2 regions of the Sulfitobacter sp. 1A13679 genome follow, and region 2 is predicted to be linked to the other one. Evidence: riboswitches for the same ligand, from Rfam matches in the RefSeq annotation. Region 2 holds a riboswitch; the other holds the start of a gene.
The links. A riboswitch is a leader RNA that binds a small molecule or an ion and turns the genes downstream of it on or off. The one in region 2 is predicted to bind cobalamin.

Region 1: linked by a shared signal. The riboswitch ahead of ACGYLA_RS01180 (CbtB-domain containing protein) and the one ahead of ACGYLA_RS09380 (DUF1636 family protein) in region 2 are both predicted to bind cobalamin.

What each region holds. Positions count from the first base shown of each region.
Region 1 is NZ_JBIFFO010000001.1:218,040-221,437, forward strand. Features, by position in the region: gene ACGYLA_RS01165 (DUF1636 family protein) at 1-256, opposite strand, end outside; gene ACGYLA_RS01170 (hypothetical protein) at 329-841, opposite strand; gene ACGYLA_RS01175 (CbtA family protein) at 853-1,536, opposite strand; gene ACGYLA_RS01180 (CbtB-domain containing protein) at 1,750-1,920, opposite strand; cobalamin riboswitch at 1,954-2,171, opposite strand; gene ACGYLA_RS01185 (PAS domain-containing protein) at 2,337-3,347, shown strand; gene pncB (nicotinate phosphoribosyltransferase) at 3,351-3,398, opposite strand, start outside.
Region 2 is NZ_JBIFFO010000009.1:149,880-153,277, reverse strand. Features, by position in the region: gene ACGYLA_RS09390 (ABC transporter substrate-binding protein) at 1-532, opposite strand, end outside; gene ACGYLA_RS09385 (ABC transporter ATP-binding protein) at 547-1,329, opposite strand; gene ACGYLA_RS09380 (DUF1636 family protein) at 1,326-1,733, opposite strand; cobalamin riboswitch at 1,853-2,067, opposite strand; gene ACGYLA_RS09375 (CobW family GTP-binding protein) at 2,093-3,172, opposite strand.

The DNA.
Region 1 (3,398 bases), on a different contig from region 2:
CGGCTCCGGCAAGGATGTCGGCGGCGTCTTCCTTGGTCAAGCGGCCATAGACATAGGACCATTTGCCCGGCGCAGACAGCGCCACGGCGGCCCCCTGCGAACAGGCGGAAAGACATTGCACCGGCACGATGGTCACGCCCTCGGGCGCGCCTGCGGCGTCGAGGGCGGAATGAAGCTGCGCGCCGGGGCGCGGGGCGTCTTCCTCCAGCACCTCACCGGCGCGGCAGGTCATGCAGACATGTAGGGTTGCGCTCATTGATCTTGTCCCATCGGGTTATGCGTGCCGGGTATGCGCTCCGGCCCGCCATGAAAAGGGGAGGCGGTGCGATTATTCAACCGTCAGCACCTCACGGGCTGTAATCGGCGCGCCGTTCACCGCCAAGGGGCGGTGGTCGTTGGCGTTGAGCGTGACCTCTACCGTGACCTCGCCCTTGGGCAGGTCAGCCAGATGCAGCCACGGGCCATAAAGCCGCCCGATTTTGGCACCGTTGACATAGACATGGGCATGGCCCTCGCCCGGTTGATTTTCGCCGCTGGCATTCTGCGGGGCAAAGGCGAAGCCTTCGGTCTCAACAAAAAGGTTGTGGCCTGACATCGGGTCGGGGGTCACGCGGATGGCAAGGCTGGGGGCCTCTTCGACGGCCAGCGCGATGGGCTGGCCGTGCATCCGCGCGTGATCCGCACCACCGTGATCCATGGCCACATGCCCGCCGCCGCCATGGGCGGCAGGGTCGCCGTGATCATGGCCGTCAAAGGTCACACCGTTGCTTGCGGCGATGGCAAAACCGATGCCACCGCCAAAGACCAATCCAATGGCGAAAAGCGCCAGTGATCTGTCCATTTCGACCTCCCTTAGGCGCTCTGCGCGCCTTCACGTTGCCAAAAGAACCCGGCGAAACTGCCCAGCAACACCCATGCGGCCAAGCCGATGCCAAGCGCACGCGCGGCGAAAAGCGCGCCGATCTCGGTCGGGACCGGGCCGCTGAAGCTCTCGGGCTCGGGAGCGCCGATGACATGAGGGGCCATCAGCAGAACCGCCGCCCCGATCCACGCGCCCCAACCCTTGCCAAAGGCCAGCAGCCATAGCGCCACCAGCGCTGCCGCTGCGGTGGCAAACCACCAGATCTGCCGCGCGGTGATGTCTGCGGCAGCGACGCCGGGCACTTCGGGCGCAAGGCTGAACCCCGGCGCGAGGTGGAAGGCGACGAAGCCTGCAACGCCCCAAAGGATGCCCCAACGGCCATCGATCACCGCGCCGCGCTCTTCGCCCAAGCTCATCGCGGCGAGAAGGATCAGCGCATAGGCGGTATAGGTCAGCATGGTGAAGATCAGGCTCAACCCATCGCGGACGGCATCGAAACCGGGCAAATCGGGGTGCGCGCTGACGGGGTCGACCCCGAAATGCACCAGCGCGCCGGTCTCATAAAGCTCGGCATGAAGCAGCACGGGCTGCACGAAATAGAGTTGCAGCAGGCCGGTCAACAGGCCGGCAGAGGCCCCGGCAAACAGGGCGGAAGTCAGAAAACGTGAAAACATCGCAATGATCCTTAGATGCGAAATGATACTCAGCGCCGCGCGAAACGCGGGCCGAGCCATCAGCCAGCCTCAAGATGCACCAAAGCCCTGCCCACACGGTAAAGAGCGGAGGCAGGCAAAACGGCAAGAGGCGGGCATGGAAAGAAAACCAGAATCACAGACAGCCGGACTGCGGCATGGCAGCCCGGACCCCTGTGATACCGAACGCGGCGCTTAGTGGCAGGGAAAGCCTGTCGCGTGGCGCACGTCATGGGCGGCATCATGCAGTGCTGCGGCCTGCACATGGCCGGTCAGCGCCATCAGAGCCACACCCAATACGGCGGCAAACAGCGCCGGTACGAGTTTGCTGCGCGTGGCACCGGCGGTCTTAATCATCGTCGTCATCTTCAATCTCCTTACCGTCACACCCGACGGCATCTAGCGTTTCATTTGCCTGGCAGGTCTCCTGGCTCGCGGGTCGTGGCCTTTGCCCGCCTTCCCCGTCCGAAAGGACAAGTGGCACGAGGGGCATTGGCTTACCGCTTACAGTCGCGGGGGCGGCTTCGGCTTCAGGGTCGGGCGACCCCTTACTGAATTCCCTTTTCGGTCCCACACTCAAAGGCGCTTTTCGGGACACCAAGCGCCCTCAATTACGCATTTTAGGCCCTTCCTGACAAGCCGCATTTATCGAACCTCGCGGAACCGTATGGCGCATACAGCATTTAGTAGATAAATATGGCCCAACCCCCAGTATGCGGGTTGACCCAAAAGCCACGTGCAGGGCACATTGACGGCCAGTTTCGATCAGAGGGCGGAAATTCATGAACGACAACACGGTCTCCGCCGCTCGGCAGACCCTGACCGAAGACGTTCTAGGCAAGGTCGTGCGCTATGCCCGCCTGCCGCTGTGCATCACTGACCCGACCCTGCCGGACAATCCCATCGTCTATGTGAATGACGCTTTCACCGATCTCACCGGCTATGGCTTGGATGAGATCGTGGGCCAGAACTGCCGCTTCCTGCAAGGTCCGGAAACCACGCGCGAAAGCGTCGATGCGGTGCGCGAAACCCTACTGGCGCGCCGGGTCGACACGGTTGAGATCGTGAACTACCGCAAGGATGGCAGCCGCTTCCTGAACGCCCTACAACTGGGGCCGATCAATGACGAAGACGGCAATCTGATCTACTTCTTCGGCTCGCAACTCGACGTTTCCGAACGCCGCCGGGTGGAACGGGAGCACCGGCAACTGGCCGATGACGAATTGCTGCACCGGCTGCGCAATATCGTCAACGTTATGACTGCGATGGTCCGCCTGACCGCCCGTGAGGAGCCGACCCCGGCGGCCTTTGCCGACAAGGTGATCGAGCGGCTGGCCGCCTTGGGCGCGGCGCATTTCGACACGATTGGCCGCAGCGACCAGCATGAGGTGGATTTCGAGACGCTGATGGGGCCGATCATGCGGGCCTATACCTCGGCCACCGAGGATCAGATCAACCTCACCGGGGCGAATCCGCTGATCTCGCACCGCCTCGTTTCGCCCCTGACGCTGGCCTTGCACGAACTGGCGACGAATGCGGTGAAACACGGCTCGCTCAGTTCCGATACCGGGCGGGTATCGCTGGATATCACCATCCTTCAGGAGCCTGCGCGCATGCGGTTTGTCTGGCGCGAAACAGGTGGGCCAGAGGTCATCAAATCTCCGCGCAACAGCGGCTCGCGGATCATCCAGTCCTTGACCCGCGCGGTCGGCGGCACCCTGCACTACGATTGGCAGCCCGAAGGGTTGATTGCCACGGCGGAGTTCCCCGTGGCCGCCCTTAACGAAGGCTGAGCGTCAGACGATCACCTGCTGCGCGGCCTGCTTTCCGACCCCGAAAACACG
Region 2 (3,398 bases):
GCTCGGCTTGGTAGCCTTCGATCAAGCGCTCGGCGCGATCGGAGACGTCGAAGATCGTGCCGAGATTGCGCAGATCGTTATACATATCCTCCATCGAGGATGGGGCCTTTTGACCGATATGGATGCAGCTTTCGGTGAGTTCGTAGACTTGAATGCCGAAGGGGGCGAGCGTTTCCGGCGTCACCTCGCCGCCGACTTTCATGCCGTAGTTCCAACCGGCAAAGAAGAAGTCGGCATCCGCGCCGATCAGCACCTCCCGCGAGGGGTATTTTGACGACAGTTCCGGCAGCGCCGCGACACCTGCGGTCATCTCTTGGTCCAGTTTGTTCCAGCCCGAGATGCCGGTATAGCCGACCATGCGGTCTGCAAGGCCAAGCACGAGCATCATCTCAAGCAGGTTCACGTCATTGGCGACCGCGGCTTGGGGCGGGTGATCGAAGGTGACTTCGCGGTCGCAGCTTTGCACGGTGGTCTGGGCAATAGCCGATCCGGCGATCATCAGGGCGGCGAGGGTGGTGAGAGTAAGTTTCATAAGAGTTTTCCGTTTCAATCTGGAAGGGCAAAAGAGAAATGCGCCGCGCCGCTGGGGGTGAGCCGTTCGCGCTGCGCGTCGACTCGAAATGTTTTTGAGACGAGATCATCGGTCAGAACCGTATTTGGCGGGCCGAAGCCCTGCGGATAGCCGTCTTTCAGCACCAGCACCTCGTCACAGATGCCATCGGCCATATTGAGATCATGAAGCGAGACGACGATGGTCATGTTCAATCCGCGGATCAGGGACACGATTTCAAGCTGGTGGCGTATATCGAGGTGGTTGGTCGGCTCATCCAGGACCAAGATCTGCGGCTCCTGCGCCAAGGCGCGGGCGACCATGACGCGCTGCCTTTCCCCGCCCGAAAGCGTGCCGACATCGCGGTGGGCGAGGGGGCGCAGGCTGAGCCGGTCCAAGACGCGGTCGATGATCTCCTCGTCTTTCCGGCTTGATGACGAAAACGCCGCGCGATGAGGCGTGCGGCCAAGGCGGACGATCTCCCAGACCGTCAGCCCAAAAGACGGCGTCTGTTCTTGCAAGACGGCGGCGATGCGCCGCGCGGCGGCACGGGCGGAGAGGGACCAGATATTATGCCCGCCCACATGGATCGATCCCGTCTGGGGCGGTTGAAAACGGTAGAGCAGACGCAAGAGGGTGGATTTGCCCGCGCCATTCGGCCCCAACACGCCCAGAACGCCACCCGCAGCGACGTTAAAGGACGTAGGGTGCAGAACCGGCTGGCCCGATTTTCCCGGCGCCCAGCTCACATCCTTTACCGCAAGATCGGCGGCCCTCATGAGGCGCGTAGGTGGCTGGGTTTCAGCTCGATCATCGCCGCAGGCACCCGCGCAAGGATGGATTTGCGCAGTTTGCCGGGGCGGTCCAGCGAAGAGCACCAGCCGTCATTCAATGTGGCATAGTGCTGGGCGAAGGCCACAAGGTCATCGATGTCTTCGTCAGGGTCGATGTCGCCAAAGAGGTAGGTCGCCTTTGCGCTGGCGTGATAGGCCACCGTGCAGGGGCGATCGCAGCCCGCCATACAGGCCACGCCCGCGACCTCGAAATCCTCAGGGATCGCCGCGCCGGCTGCCGCGATTGCGGCACTCAGTTTCTGGACCAGGTCAAAGCCCGGGCGGCAATCCGTGCCTTTGTGTTTGCATGAGGTGCAAACCGTAATCCTGTGGTTCTGATGCGTATCCATGTCGCCCTCCGCGAACGCGCGGGGGATCGAGCAGCCATGTTCTACAGCAGGGGAGTTTCCCTGTCGCCATCATGTTCTCCTAACCAGACACCCCGTCTGGGTTGAGTTGCAATTACGGCCCTCTCGGTGCCGGTGATGGCAGGTCTCCTGACTCGCGGATCGACGCTCGCCCGAACCTTCCCAAGCCTAAAGCTCAGTGGTTTTGCCGGGGTCGCTCACCGCTCACAGTTGCGGGGGCAGTTACGGTTTCGGCGCGCGCTGCTTGCCTTACCGTATTCCCTTTTCATCCCAGACGCCGCTGCGGCGGCTGGAAACCATCGCCATGATCTGTGGCCGAAGAGCCATGCCGGGTCAAGCTGCTATCCCGCCTGTCGCTCCGGCCCATCGCGCCGGGCGAGCAGCATATCGAGGCTCCGGTTCAGTTCGGGGTTGGTCATATCGCGGGCGATGACGACAATGCGGGACTGCCGGTCGTCCTTTGGCCAGTCGCGCAGGGGGACGGGCGGATCGAAAAGATGCTGCACGCCGTGAAAGACAAAGGGGGTGGGGACGTCTTCCAGATGCACGATGCCTTTGACCCGCAAAAGATCGGACCCGCGCAGCCTGACCAGCGTGTCGAGCCAAAGGTCGAAAGCCTCGGCCGGGATCGGTGCGTCTAGCACGATGGAGGCCGACCCGATCCGCGCATCATGCTGGTGGGTTTGCATCATGGGGGCGGATGCCGTGGGCGCGGCGAAGCCCGAGAGGTTGTCAAGCGGATCGGACTTCTCGACGGGTGTGAGCCATTCCATAACGTTGCCCGCATCAACCGCCCGCCGCATGCCGCTGAGCCCCCAGAGCGATGCGACCGGGATAAGCCCGCGTTCGGCCTTGATGATGCGCGCCGTTTGATTGAGGTCGCGCAGCCTGCTTTCAAAGGCGGCGAGCGCTTGCTGGGTCACCAAGTCGGATTTGCTGAGCACCAGCAGGTCGGCCATCGCCACCTGCGAGACGGCTTCGAACTGCTGATCCAGCGTGTCCGGCCCATTCGCGGCATCGACGACCGTCACAACCCCGTCCACGCGGAATTTGCGGGCCAAATAGGGATCGGCCAAGAAAGTCTGGAGAATGGGGCCGGGATCGGCCAGCCCCGTCGTCTCGATCACAACGCGGTCGAATTGCACACGCCACGTTTGCTTACGGCGCTTGAGGTCTTGCAGCGTTCGCGACAGATCCCCCCTGATCGAGCAGCACAGACAGCCCGATTGCATGAGAATGACCTCTTCGTCGGCGGTTTCGATCAGATCGTGGTCAAGCCCGGCCTCACCGAACTCATTCACGACGACCGCGATTTTGGGGGCCTCTTCGCTTGAGACGATATGATTGAGCAGCGTGGTTTTCCCCGCGCCGAGGAAGCCGGTCAGCAGGGTGACGGGGATACGTTTGTCGGTGGCGGGCATGGTTTGCTGGCTCTGCTATGGATTATCTCAGTGACGTTATAACATCACAATATGTGGTGCAACCCGCCGGCCGATGCCCCGCCTTTGCCAAATCCATGCGCTCAGCGCCCAAATTTTGGCAGGTCCACCTCAAATTGCCCAATCAAAGGGCGTTGTTGCTGCGCCGCAGAAAGCGACCTCGGGTTAGGGCTTGTTCCAACGCGCCCTGAAATTGAGGCTGCAGAGG